2 linked regions of the Pararoseomonas sp. SCSIO 73927 genome follow. The main gene of each other region encodes a partner of the protein of the gene in region 2 in a complex. Links are inferred from orthologs where the notes say so. Each region holds a gene or a part of one and is shown on either strand. Other genes may lie near its edges. The genes, in order: VQH23_RS22045 and xseA.

The links.
Region 1: the proteins of xseA (region 2) and VQH23_RS22045 are in contact, whole or in part, in a cryo-EM structure (PDB 8TXR), measured with the Escherichia coli proteins. The link is inferred for Pararoseomonas sp. SCSIO 73927 from one-to-one orthologs.

The regions. Positions count from the first base shown.
Region 1 is NZ_CP146232.1:4,659,105-4,665,269, forward strand. Bases 3,239-6,165 are described here. They hold VQH23_RS22045 (exodeoxyribonuclease VII small subunit), read right to left. Parts: upstream 4,868-6,165; coding sequence 4,610-4,867; downstream 3,239-4,609. Other genes in these bases: dxs (1-deoxy-D-xylulose-5-phosphate synthase), read right to left, coding at 3,239-3,653; VQH23_RS22040 (polyprenyl synthetase family protein), read right to left, coding at 3,678-4,589; VQH23_RS22050 (histone deacetylase family protein), read right to left, coding at 4,885-5,808; VQH23_RS22055 (sulfurtransferase TusA family protein), read right to left, coding at 5,808-6,101. Also shown: VQH23_RS22020 (hypothetical protein), read left to right, coding at 1-411; VQH23_RS22025 (peptide chain release factor 1), read left to right, coding at 523-666; VQH23_RS22030 (TlyA family RNA methyltransferase), read right to left, coding at 663-1,418; more of dxs, read right to left, coding at 1,713-3,238. UniProt on the Escherichia coli protein: Bidirectionally degrades single-stranded DNA into large acid-insoluble oligonucleotides, which are then degraded further into small acid-soluble oligonucleotides.
Region 2 is NZ_CP146232.1:1,403,156-1,409,883, reverse strand. The notes cover bases 1,936-4,919. They hold xseA (exodeoxyribonuclease VII large subunit), read right to left. Parts: upstream 4,225-4,919; coding sequence 2,647-4,224; downstream 1,936-2,646. Other genes in these bases: VQH23_RS06655 (histidine kinase dimerization/phosphoacceptor domain -containing protein), read left to right, coding at 4,332-4,919; VQH23_RS06665 (M23 family metallopeptidase), read right to left, coding at 1,936-2,637. In the rest of the region: VQH23_RS06685 (enoyl-CoA hydratase), read right to left, coding at 1-125; VQH23_RS06680 (class I SAM-dependent methyltransferase), read left to right, coding at 232-909; VQH23_RS06675 (hypothetical protein), read right to left, coding at 926-1,117; VQH23_RS06670 (hypothetical protein), read left to right, coding at 1,353-1,544; more of VQH23_RS06665, read right to left, coding at 1,819-1,935; more of VQH23_RS06655, read left to right, coding at 4,920-5,504; VQH23_RS06650 (hypothetical protein), read right to left, coding at 5,508-5,921; VQH23_RS06645 (hypothetical protein), read right to left, coding at 5,957-6,728. UniProt on the Escherichia coli protein: Bidirectionally degrades single-stranded DNA into large acid-insoluble oligonucleotides, which are then degraded further into small acid-soluble oligonucleotides.

The sequences.
Region 1 (6,165 bases), 3.3 Mb from region 2 along the record:
CCCGAGGCGCAGCTCGCCGTCGCCCAGCAGGGCAGCGGCAACATGCTCGTCCTCGCGGCGCGCGCGGGTCAGGCGAGCGACATCGCCCGCGCCGTCTGCCGCCGCATGGTCTCCGCCGCCGGCCGGCTCGGCGGGGAGAGGGCGGGCGTCCTCGCCATGTTCCTGGACGACATCGGTCGCCAGGAGTGGCGCGGCCTGCGGGACAGGCGGGACCTCGAGGGCGCGGTGCGCCGCTTCCTCACCACGCCGGAAGCGCGGCGGGTTTCGGCCGTCACCTGCGCGTCGCGAATGGAGCTCTTCGGCATGGCGCCGCCGGATTCGGTGCCCGAGGGCGAGCTGCGCTTCCGCAACCCCGCCCGCCCGCATGCGCGTGAGACGGCGCTTCTGCCGGCGCTCGTCTCCACGCCGTAGCACGGGCCAGAGAACGGCCATGATCCTCACAAGGACGGGAGGATCAAGGAAACCGATGGCCGCACCTCTTCGTTCAGGCCCATGCTGCACCGCAAGAGAACGAGGACGGCCATGACGGACGCGGAGATCGAGAGAGCCCAGGAGGAGCTGGACCGCCTGCTCAACGATCCCGAGGTCCGCATGGACCCCGCTCGCGTCTGGGCCCTGGCCGGCCGCCTTTCCCAGGGCACCGCCGCACCGGGCGCGCAGCGCTAGCCCGACCTGCGGGCGCCGATCAGGAACTCCTTATTTCCCTCGGGCCCGGTGATCGGGCTTTCCGTAACACCCAGGACCTCCCAGCCCGCCAGGCCCGACCACCAGCCCGTCACCTTCGCGCAGACGGCGCGATGCACGTTCGGGTCGCGCACCACGCCCCCCTTTCCCACATTGCCCGGCCCCGCCTCGAACTGCGGCTTGATGAGCGCGACGGCGAAGGCGCTGGGCGCCGCCATGGCCAGGGCCGCCGGCAGCACGGTGGAGAGGCCGATGAAGGAGGCATCGCAGACCACGGCCCCGACCGGCTCGGGCACCTGCGCCGGTTCCAGGTAGCGGGCGTTCACGCGTTCCAGGACCACCACGCGCGGGTCGTTCCGCAGGCTCCAGGCCAGCTGCCCGTGGCCGACATCCACCGCGTAGACCCGTGCCGCCCCGTGGTGCAGCAGCACATGGGTGAAGCCGCCGGTCGATGCGCCTACGTCGATGCAGACCCGGCCGGCGGGATCCAGCCCGAAGGCTTCCAGCCCGTGCGCCAGCTTCAGCCCACCCCGGCTCACCCAGGGGTGGTCCTGGCCGCGCACCTCCAGCGGGTCGCCCTCCCGCAGCTCCTGCCCGGGCTTGTCCACCCGGCGCTCACCGCTGAACACCACCCCCGCCAGGATCAGCGCCTGCGCCCGCGTCCGGCTCTCGGCCAGGCCCCGCTCCACGAGGGCGGCGTCGGCGCGCTGCTTGGCGGGCTTGGGCTGTGGCAAGGCGTCGTCTCCGCGAAAGGCCGGCCAGGATAGCAGCCCCAGCCGCCCGGTGGGGGAACAGGGACGTGCGGAAGTCGCGGGCTCGGCGACGCCGGGAGGCGCTGGCAGGGTCTACCGCCCGGACCCCGATTTCCCTCTTAGGGCTTTCGCCGGGGAGACCTGTCCGGCGCAGGGCGCCCATGCCCCAGGGAAGCCGAAGCTCCCGCGTTTCACAGCAGCCGTTGGAGAGAAGATGAGGGCGGGGTTAGCAGGGGGAGGGCGAATCCCATCGCCCTCCCCCTGTCTACGGCGGCTTCAGGCCCGGGCCGGCTGCACGGCCACCTCGCGCCCCAGCGCGTCGCGCGCCGCCTGGGCGATCTGCGGCCCGTTGAGCCCGGCCAGGTCGTACTGCTTCTTCGGCGCTTCGTGGTCGATGTAGGCGTCCGGCAGAACCAGCGGGCGGAAGCGCAGGCCGCCGTCCAGAAGCCCGGCATGGGCGAGGTGCTGGGCGACGAGGCTGCCGAAGCCGCCGACGCTGCCCTCCTCCACCGTCAGCAGCACGGCGTGGCTGCGGGCCAGCCGCTCCACCAGCTCCGTGTCGAGCGGCTTGGCGAAGCGGGCATCCGCAACGGTGCAGGAAAGGCCTTGGGCGGCCAGCTCCTCGGCCGCCTTCATCGCCTCCGCCAGGCGCGTGCCGTAGGAGAGGATGGCGATGGTGCTCCCCTCCCGCAGGACGCGGCCCTTGCCGATCGGCAGCACCGTGCCGCGCGCCGGCAGCTCCAGCCCCGTGCCCTCGCCGCGCGGGTAGCGGAAGGCGATGGGCCCGGAATCATGGGCGGCGGCGGTGGCGACCATGTGGACCAGCTCCACCTCGTCGGCGGCCGCCATCAGCGTCATGTTGGGGATGCAGCCGAGGAAGGCGACGTCGTAGGCGCCTGCATGGGTGGCGCCGTCCGCGCCCACCAGCCCGGCGCGGTCCATGGCGAAGCGCACGGGCAGGTTCTGCAGCGCCACGTCGTGCACCACCTGATCGTAGGCGCGCTGGAGGAAGGTGGAGTAGATCGCGACGAAGGGCTTCAGCCCCTCCGTCGCCATGCCGGCGGCGAAGGTCACGGCGTGCTGCTCGGCGATGCCCACGTCGAAGGTCCGGCGGGGGAAGCGCTTCTCGAAGGCGTCCAGCCCGGTGCCGCTGGGCATGGCGGCGGTCACGGCGACCACGGTGGGATCGGCATCGGCCTCCGCGATCAGGGCCTGGGCGAACACCTTGGTGTAGCTCGGCGGGCCGGGCGGGGCCTTCACCTGCTCGCCCGTCACCACGTTGAACTTCACCACGCCGTGGTACTTGTCCGCGCTCGCCTCGGCGGGGGCGTAGCCCTTACCCTTCTGCGTCACGACGTGGAGCAGGATGGGCCCGCCCTCGTCGGCCTCGCGCAGGTTCCGCAGCACGGGCAGCAGGTGGTCCAGGTCGTGCCCGTCGATCGGGCCGACATAGTAGAAGCCCATCTCCTCGAAGAGGGTGCCGCCCGTCAGCATGCCGCGCGCGTACTCGTCCGCGCGCTTGGCCGCCTGCGCCAGCGGCCGCGGGAAGCGCCGGGCCAGCCGCCCCATCACCTCGCGGATGGAGAGGAACGGGCGCGAGGAGATGAGGCGGGAGAGGTAGGCCGACATGGCGCCGACGGGGCGCGCGATCGACATGTCGTTGTCGTTCAGCACCACGACGAGGCGGGACTTCAGCGCCCCCGCGTTGTTCATCGCCTCATAAGCCATGCCGGCGGACATGGCGCCGTCGCCGATCACGGCGATGACGTTCTGCCCGACGCCCTTCCCCTTCCCCAGCGGCGCGAGGAGGTCGCGCGCCACGGCCATGCCGAGGCCCGCCGAGATGGAGGTGGAGGAGTGGGCGGCGCCGAAGGGGTCGTACTCGCTCTCGCTGCGGCGGGTGAAGCCGGACAGCCCGCCGCCCTGGCGCAGCGTGCGGATCCGGTCCCGCCGCCCCGTCAGGATCTTGTGGGGGTAGGTCTGGTGGCCGACGTCCCAGATCAGCCGGTCGTCCGGCGTGTCGAAGATCGCGTGCAGCGCGACGGTCAGCTCCACGACGCCGAGGGAGGCGCCGAGGTGCCCGCCGGTGGTGGAGACGGTGTGGATCGTCTCCGCCCGCAACTCCTCCGCCAGCTGCTTCAGCTGCTCGGGGGAGAGGTTGCGCATGTCCGAGGGATGACGGACGCGGTCGAGGAGGGGCGTGACAGGTGGGGACATGCGTCGTGCTCTCTCGATCGCCGCCTAGTTCCGGCGGCGGATGACGTGGTCGGCCAGCGCGCGCATAAGGCCCGCGCGCTCGTCGAAGCTCTCAAGATGGGCCTTGGCCTGGTCCACCAGCCGCTCGGCCTGGGCGCGGGCGCGCTCGGGGCCGAGGAGGCCGAGAAGGGTCGCCTTCCCCGCGCCGGCATCCTTGCCCGTGGCCTTGCCGGTCTCCTCCGGGGTCGCCGTGAGGTCCAGCAGGTCGTCGGCGATCTGGAAGGCGGCGCCGATCTCGCGGCCATAATAGAGCAGGCACTGGCGGGAATGGGCGGGCGCCTTGCCGAGGATGGCGCCGGCCTCGGCCGAGAACTCGATCAGCCGGCCGGTCTTGAGCTGCTGGAGCCGGACGATCGCGGCCTCGTCGGGCGGCGTCGTCGCGGTTTCCGCCATGATGTCCAGCATCTGGCCACCGACCATGCCGCGCGCGCCGGAGGCGAGGGCCAGCGCGAGGCAGAGATCGGCGCGCACGGCCGGATCCTGGTGCGTCTCGGGCGCGGCCAGGGTGGCGAAGGCCTGGGTCTGCAGCGCGTCGCCCACCAGGATGGCGGTGGCCTCGTCCCAGGCCTTGTGGACGGTCGGCTTGCCGCGGCGCAGGTCGTCGTCGTCCATCGCCGGCAGGTCGTCATGCACGAGCGAGTAGGCGTGCAGCATTTCGACCGCGGCCGCCACGCGAAGGGCGGATTCGCGGCCTACCCCGAACTGCCGCGCGCCCTCCAGCACGAGGAAGGCGCGCATCTTCTTGCCGCCGCCCATGGTGGCGTAACGCATGGCGGCGAAAAGCTTGCGCTCCTCGCCCTCCTCCTTCGGCAGCAGCGCGTCCAGCGCCTCGTCCACCTCGGAGGCGGCCTCGGCCATCGCCGACTTCAGGTCTTCCGCGAAGGTCGCGTCCGTCATCGTCCCGCTCATCGCCGCCCCTACTCCACGTCCCGCAGGGCCGGCACCGGGCCGGGCACCAGGGCCTGGACCCGCGCCTCCGCCTCGTCCAGCTTGCGCTGGCAGTGCGCGCGCAGGGCGGTGCCGCGGGCGTAGGAGTCCATCGCCTCCTCCAGCTTCGCCTGCCCGCCCTCCAGCCGGCGCACGATGGCCTCCAGCTCGGCCACCGCCTCCTCGAAGGAGAGGTTCTCAACCTCGGCCAGGGACTCGTTCATTGCATCGGTCATCGTATCGGGCATGGCTGGCGGGTTCCGGGTCAGGCGCGGACCAGGGCGCGCAGATGCGCGGCCACCGATCGGGCGAGGGCGCCGAGGTCGTAGCCCCCTTCCAGCAACGAGACCACCCGGCCGCCGCAAACCCGGTTGGCGGTCTCGCAGATCGCTTCCGTCACCCGGCCGAAATCCTCCTCCGTCAGGCGCAGCCCGGCCAGCGGATCGGCCCGGTGGGCGTCGAAGCCGGCGGAGACGATGATGAGGCCCGGCGCGAAGGCCGCGACGGCGGGAAGGATGTCCCGCTCCCAGATCAGGCGGAAGGCCGGGCCTTCCGTGCCGGCGGCCAGGGGGACGTTGAGGATGTTGCCCCGCCCCACCTCCGAGGCCGCGCCCGTTCCTGGATAGAGCGGCATCTGGTGGGACGAGGCGAACATCAGCGAAGGCTCGTTCCAGAAGGCCGCCTGGGTGCCGTTCCCGTGATGCACGTCGAAGTCCAGCACCGCCACCCGCTCCACCCCGTGCGCGGCCTGGGCGTGGCGCGCGGCGACCGCGGCGCTGGAGAAGAAGCAGAACCCCATGGCCGTGTCGGGTTCGGCGTGGTGGCCGGGGGGGCGCACGGCGCAGAAGGCGCGGGAGAACTCGCCGCGCATCACCGCGTCCACCGCCTCCACTCCGGCGCCGGCGGCGCGCAGCGCGGCCTCGGCGGTGCCGGCGTTCATGGCCGTGTCGGCGTCCAGGGGCACCGTCTCCCCCTCGGCCGGACGGATGGAGAGGATGCGGTCCACATGGGACTCGGGATGCACCCGCAGCAACTGCTCCCGCGTCGCCTCCGGCGCCTCGGCCCGGACGAGGGTGGAGAACTCCTGCGTCTCCAACACCTGCATCACCGCACGCAGCCGCGCCGGCGCCTCCGGGTGGTAGGGCGCGTTCTCGTGCCGGAGGCAGGCGGGATGGGTGAGGAGGAGCATCAGCCCCCCTTCCCCGGCGCGTCGGACTTCTCGTCGCGCTTGCGCAGGGTGAACCTGAAGACCCCCGCGCTCTCGCTGAAGGAGACGAGGGCGTGGCCGGTCTCCCGGCAATAGGCCTGGAAGTCGATCACGCTCGCGGCGTCCGTGGCGAGCACGGTCAGGCGCGCGCCCGGCGCCAGCCCGCGCAGGGCCTTGTTGGCCTTCAGCACGGGCAGCGGACAGGTCAGGCCCTGGACGTCGAGCAGGGTCTCTTTTGTGGTCCCGGCGGGGGACGTGTCGGACGGCGCTGCCATAGAGCCGGCCAATCCACCACCGGGAACGCCGCAAGTCCAGCACCCCGGCCCCTCTCTCGCGCGA
Region 2 (6,728 bases):
GCGGCCTTGGCCGCCAGGCCCTCGTACATGGCGAAGGTAAAGGCGTTCATCGCCTTCGGGCGGTTGAGGGTGGTCAGCAGGATGCCGCCCTCCCGCACCTCGTGGATCAGTTCGTTCTCTTCCATGGCGTTCCGCTCCGTGACGAGGGGCGGGAGGGTGCGCCCGGGCGGAGAGGGGGAGCAAGGGGCGGGCGGCGTTGCCCGGCCGGGGGGCGCCGGGCATGGTGCGGCCATGCAGCGCGACGCCGTGCCGGATTCCCCTGATCTCCACACGCTGATCCCGGCCGTGGCGGCGCGCTACGCCGGCGCCTCGCGCTTCACGCGGGAGTTCGTGCCCTCCAAGCTGCGGCGGGATCCGGCGACGGCGGCGCTGCTCGGCCTCGCCCGGCGTACGGGGGGCTTCGGGCACGTGGTGGATCTGGGCTGCGGCCGTGGGCAGTTCGGGATCCTGCTGCTGCTGGCGGGCGGGGCTTCCCGCGTGACGGGGCTGGACCTGGACGCGCGCAAGATTGCGGAGGCAAGGGCGGCGGCGGAGGGGCTGCCGGCCGGATTCGCCGCCGCCGACCTGGCCCGCGCAGAGGTGCCGGAAGGCGACACGATGCTGATGGCGGACGTGCTGTACCAGCTTCCGGCCGGCGCGCAGGTGCCGGTGCTGGAGGGGATGGCGCGGGCGGCGCGGCGGCGCGTGGTGATGCGCCTCTTCGATCCGGATCGCGGCTGGCGCAGCGCCCTCGGCCTGGCGATGGAGCGAGCCGGCCGCGCCATCCGCCGGGACGGTGCCGCGGTGCAGCCCATGCCGGTGGCGGAGGTGGCGGCGCTGTTCGGGCGCGCCGGGTTCCGCTGCACGGTGGCGCCCTGCTGGGCGGGCACGCCCCTGCCGAACGTGCTGCTGGTGGCAGAACGCGGGTAGGGCCGCGGCCGGGCGCTCAGGGCACCACAACCGCAGCTCCCGCAGCGTAGAGCCGCTCCCGCAATCCCTGCACGGGGCGCAGCAGCACGACGCCCGGGGAAGGCCTTCGCAGCAGCTCCGCGCGCGTCTCGGAAACGGCGGCGAGGGCCGATTCGTCGTCGGGGAAGACGGCGACGAGCGGCGCGTCGTGGGGCAGGGGCGGTGACATGCGTCCGATTTTCGAGACGAAGCGTAAAGGAAGGGTTAAACGCCGTCTCGTCGCATGAGCGGAAGGGTCCGGCCGCGCGCGCAACGCGGTGGCTCCGGCCGCGTTCGCCACGCCGGAAGGACGGGCATGGGCATCACCGTCTTGTCACGGCGCGGCGCCTTGCCGGGCGGCGCAACCCGCAACACCTTCCGCCCCACGGCCAGCCCATCCCGGCCACCATCGGAGTCCGACTTCCATGCGCGTACCGCTTCCCGGCCGCGACTACTTCCCGCCGCGCGTCCTCCTGCGCGGGCCGGTGCGCCCCGTTCCGGTCACCCCGCAGCGCGGCGCGCGCGGCGAGTGGCCGTCGCTCGGGCCCGTCATGCCGATGCGGATGCCCGCCTCCCCTCCCACGCCGATGGCCGGGCTGCAGCCGACCGCGTCCTGACGTCGGGAGGCTCTGCCTCCCGTACCCTCCGCCGGGCGAAGAAAGAATTCTTCCCCCGAACCCCTATCATCCCTTCCTGGCGGGCTGCCGCGGAATGCCGGGCTGCACCGCGAAGCAAGATCACTGGTGCGGTGGCAACCCTTGCTGCGATGTCCCGCGCCGAGGCTCATGGAGCCCTGGCGCGCCGCAAGCCCCGCATCCCGCGGCAGCCCAATAGAGAAAGATGAGGGGGTTTCCAGGGGGAGAATTCCTTCTCCCCCTGGTCCCGCCAGCATCAGGGCAGAACCAACCGCGGGTCGACCGAGGTGGAGAGCCAGAACAGCCCGAGATGCAGGTGTGGCCCCGTCACGCGCCCCGTGGCGCCGGAGAGGCCGATGACCCCTCCGCGCGGGACGGACTCGCCTTCCCGCAGGTCCAGGCGGGACATGTGGGCGTAGAGGGTGGTGACCCCGTGCCCGTGCTCGATCAGCATCGTGTTCCCCGTGAAGTAGAGGTCCTCCGCCAGCGTCACGCGCCCGCCGGCGGCGGCGCGGAGCGGGGTGCCGACGGGCACGGCGATGTCAAGGCCGAGATGCGGCGCGCGGGGCTCCCCGTTCAGGATGCGCTGGCTGCCGTAGACGCCGCTGATCGGGCCTTCCGCCGGCCAGGCGAAGCCTTCCGCGAAGTGGGGGATGGCGGTGTCGGTGCGGCGGGCGGCATTGAGGCGCTCCTGCTCCGCGCGGATGCGGGCCAGGGCCTCGGCGTCGGGCGTCACCATGCGGCCGGGCAGGCCGTTCAGGCGCTGGATGCTCCACTGGCGGGGCGCGACGGCGAAGCCGTGCTCCTCGCGCCGCCCATCGGGGGAGACGATGCCGAGCGCGGCCTGCGCGCCGGCGTCGCGGCCCAGGCCGAAGGCGAAGACGCCGTTCGGGGCGACGCGAACCGCCTTGCCCTCGAAGGTCAGGCGCGTGCCGGGATCGGCGCGGCCGGTGACGAGCGCGCCCTGGGTGATCCGCTCGGGCAGCACCACGGCGGCGCGCGCGGCGCGGGCGAGGAGGAGCGCGGGAAGCGCCAGGGGCAGAGCGACGGTGGCGCGTCGGGACAGGGTGCTCATGGCCCCCTTCTACAGCAGCGTGTCCTGCGCCGCTGCGGCCTTGCCGCGCCGCTTCGCGCGATCATCGGTCACGTTCACGCTGCCATCGGCGAATTGCAGGGAGAGCTTCTGGCCCGGGAGGACGGCGGCGGCCGCGGTGACGGGGCCGCCGGAGGCGTCGCGCACGAGGGCGAAGCCACGCTCCAGCAGCGCGCCGTAGGAGGCGCCCTCCAGCCGGGCGGAGAGGCCTTCCAGCGCCGCCCGCCGCTCCCGCAGGCGCCCCAGCACGAAGGGCGTGGGATCGGGGATGCGGGCCAGGGAGGCACCGCGCTCCGCCACGCGGCGGCGGGCGACGGAGTCCAGCCGCTCCTCCGCGCGCAGCAGCGCGGCGCGCCCCTCGCGCAGCCGGCCGCGCAGCAGCGGCGCGGGATCGGGCGCGAGCGCGAGGCGGCGGAGCCCCCGCGCCAGCACGGCGCGCGCGGCGCCGCCGATCCGCACGCCGAGAAGGTCGAGCGCGCCTCTCTGCCGCGCGATGCTCTCCTGCGGGCGCGGCAGGCGCGCGGCGGCGCCTTCCAGCGCGCGGCGCTTGGCGGCGATGAGCGCGCGCGGGGCGAGCTGCAGCCGGTGGCCGCGATCCTCCAGCCGGTTGCGTCCGGCGACGAGGAGGGCGGGCAGGTCCGGCAGGCCGGAGGCGGCGCGCGCAAGGCGCAGCCGGCCGCGATCCAGCACGGAATGCCCGGCGCGCGCCAGCCGCGTGCCGCGCTGCGCCAGCACGGCCATCAGCTCCTCCCGCGCCGGCACCGCCAGCTCCGCGGCGGCGGTGGGCGTCGGCGCGCGGCGGTCGGAGGCGAAGTCGATCAGCGTCGTGTCCGTCTCGTGACCCACGGCGGAGATGAGCGGGATGGGCGAGGCGGCGGCGGCGCGCACCACCACTTCCTCGTTGAAGGCCATCAGATCCTCCAGGCTGCCGCCGCCGCGCGCGACGATCACCACGTCCGGGCGCGGGATGCGGCCGAGCGGCGAGAGCCCGCCCATGGTGGCGATGGCGGCCGCTACCGCCTCCGCCGCGCCCCCTCCCTGCACGGCGACGGGGATGAGCAGCACGCGGCGCGGGAAGCGGCGCTCGAGGGTGGTGCGGATGTCGTGCAGCACCGCGCCCTTCTCGCTCGTGATCACGCCGACCACCTCCGGCAGGAAGGGAAGGGGGCGCTTGCGCGCCTCGTCGAACAGCCCTTCCGCGCCGAGGCGCTGGCGCAGCTTCTCGATGCGCGCCAGCAGTGCGCCTTCACCGGCGTACTCCAGCTTCTCGATCTGCAGCGCGTAGTCGGAGCGCTTGTCGGAGGCGGTGATCTTGCCGGTGGCGATCACCTCCACCCCGTTCTCCGGCCTCACCTGCAGCTTCGAGAGGGCGCCGCGCCAGATGATGGCGCGGATCGTCCCCGCCTCATCCTTCATGGAGAGGTAGGAGTGGCCGGAGGGGTAGGTCTTGAACTCCGTGATCTCGCCGCGCACGCGGATGCGGCCGAAGGCGCTCTCCAGCGTGCGCTTCACCGCGCCCGAGATCTCGGAAACGCTGTACTCGGGGATGTTGCTCACGGGGGCGTCCATCACGGGATTATGGCCCAGCCCGCCCGTTCACGCCACGCGGACGGGCGAAACCTTGCTCCCCCCTGCGCCCTTCCGTTGGGGTAACAGACAAGGTTCGATGCCAGCCCATGCCTGCGGACGCCGCCGATATCCCGATGGAGGAGCAGCTCGCGCGGCTCCGTCGCTACGGCGAGATTCTCAATGATTTCGCGCGCATGGCGGCGGAGACGAGCGACGCGGCGCGGCTGATCCAGCTCGCCTGCGTGCAGGCCTCCCGCGGGATCGGGATCCAGCACACCAAGGCGCTGCAGCACCGGCCGGACCACGGGGACCTGCTGATCGTGGCCGGCGTCGGCTGGAACCCCGGCGTGGTCGGGCATGTCAGTCTCGGCACCGACCTCGCTTCCCTGCCCGGCCAGGCGCTGCGCACGCGGCTGCCCAACGTGGTGGACGACCTGCCGAACGACCGGGAGTTCCGCTACCCGCCTGTGCTGCGGGAGCACGGCATCGTCTCCGCGCTCAACGTGCCGGTGGCGGTGGATGGCGATGTTTGGGGCGTGCTGGAGGTGGACAGCGACGCGCCGCGGGGCTTCGGGCCGGATGACGTGAGCTTCCTCCTCGCGCTCGCCAACACGCTCGGCCTCGCGCTGCGCGGCCGGCTCGGGGCGCAGGAGGCGGTGGACGCCGCCGCCGACGCCGCCCGGCAGCTGGCGCAGGAGCGGCTGCTGCGGGGGGAGCTGCAGCACCGCAGCAAGAACGATCTGCAGCTCATTCTCTCCCTCCTCGTGCTGCAGCGCCGCCGCCTGCCGGAGGGCGAGGCGCGGCGGATCATGGGAGAGGCGCTGGACCGGGTGGCGGCGATCGGGGTGGCTCACGACCATCTGAGTCCCATTGGCGGCGCCGCGCAGGTGGATCTAGCGGAGTACCTCCACGCGCTCTGCGGCAATCTTTCGCAGCGGCGGACGGAGGTAGCGGTAGAGACGGCGCTGGAGCCCGTGATGATGCCCCATGCCCGCGCCGTGCCGCTCGGCCTCATCGTGAACGAGCTGGTGACGAACGCGCTGAAGCACGCCTTCCCCGAGGGGCAGGGGGGCACGATCCGGGTGGAGTTCGCCATTCCCCCGGGCGGGGAGGCGCGGCTCTGCGTGCGGGACGACGGGGTGGGGATGGGCCCGGCCCGCCCGGGCAGCTCCGGCACGGAGCTGGTGAGGCGGCTGGTGGACCAGGTGGGCGGCAAGATGGCGCGCGCCGAGCAGGCCCGGGGCACGGGGTTCTGCGTGTTCTTCCCCCTGGTGACCTGAGCGTCAGACCCAGGGCGAGAGGAAGGTCCTGCGCCGCCCGGCCGGCCGGGGCGCCGGTTCCGCATTTGCCGAGGGGCGTGCGGAGGCCGATTTTGGGATGGGCGCGGCGGGACTGGCCGCGGCCGGCGGCTGCCGGGTGGCATTGGCCCCGATCGAGGTGATGCCCATGGCGGAGCAGTAGACGAGGCAGCCATTCACCACGGCAACCAGGTACTCGGCCAGCCCCGCTGGGGAGCCGTTCATCTGCCCATTCAGCACCACCGCCACGCAGACTGCCTCGGCCACCACCAGCGCGAGCCATCTCGGGTTGAAGTTCAGCGCCGCCTGGAGGGCGTTCGGAACCACGAAGGTCGCCGCGGTCGCGCCGCCGAAGGTCAGCAGGCTCTGCGTCGTGAAGAAGTCGTTCGGTGTCGTCATGGCGTGGTCCGCTCCATTCCTGTCCGGTGACGGGCTCAGTGATCCCAGCGTGTCCGCCGCCTCTCGTAGGGCACGATGTCCGGCGGCTGCCCGGTGCTGGAGCGCAGGCGCGGCAGGAGAAGGTCCCGCCTGGCCTCGCCCTGGCAGATCGCCCAGTCGACGATGCTGACGGCACCGTCCTCGCTCACCAGGCCCTTCTCCTGAACGAGCCGGATCGCGGCCCGCTGGACGTCCTCGTGGCGGAACAGCTCAGCCTTCTCCGGCCCGCTGAGCCAGCTCAGCAGGGGCAGGCGGAGCTCCGGCGCCTTCTCCGCCGACGGGAAGTTCAGCATGAACGGAGTCTGCTTCCAGCCGGAGCGCCGCGAGACCTCCGCCATGCTCGGGTAGGAGGCCGGCACGCGACGGGTCGAGTTCTCGCGCAGGAAGCCGGCGGTGAAGTAGCTGTTCCCCAGCCCGTCCTCGTCGAAGGACTGCTCGTCGGCGAAGCTGGAGCACAGGATCGTCCGGCACCAGAAGGTCTCGAAGCCCAGTTCCTCCCCCCGCCTCGCCCGCTCGCGGTAGAGATGCGCGCGGAAGTCGCGGCCGATCGCCCCGGCGTGACAGGAATCGACGAAGAGGCGGACGCGGAGGTTCTCCCCCCGGGTGCCGCGGCGCACGACGCCCTCCACGAGGGCGCTGACGAGGGCCTCGATCCGCCAGGGCCCGTCATGGAGGAGGATGGTGCTCTCCCCCGGCCTCTCCCCGGGCGCGCCGTGGCCCGAGAAGTAGATGTTGATCTGGGCGGACCGGAACTCCGGATCCCCGGCG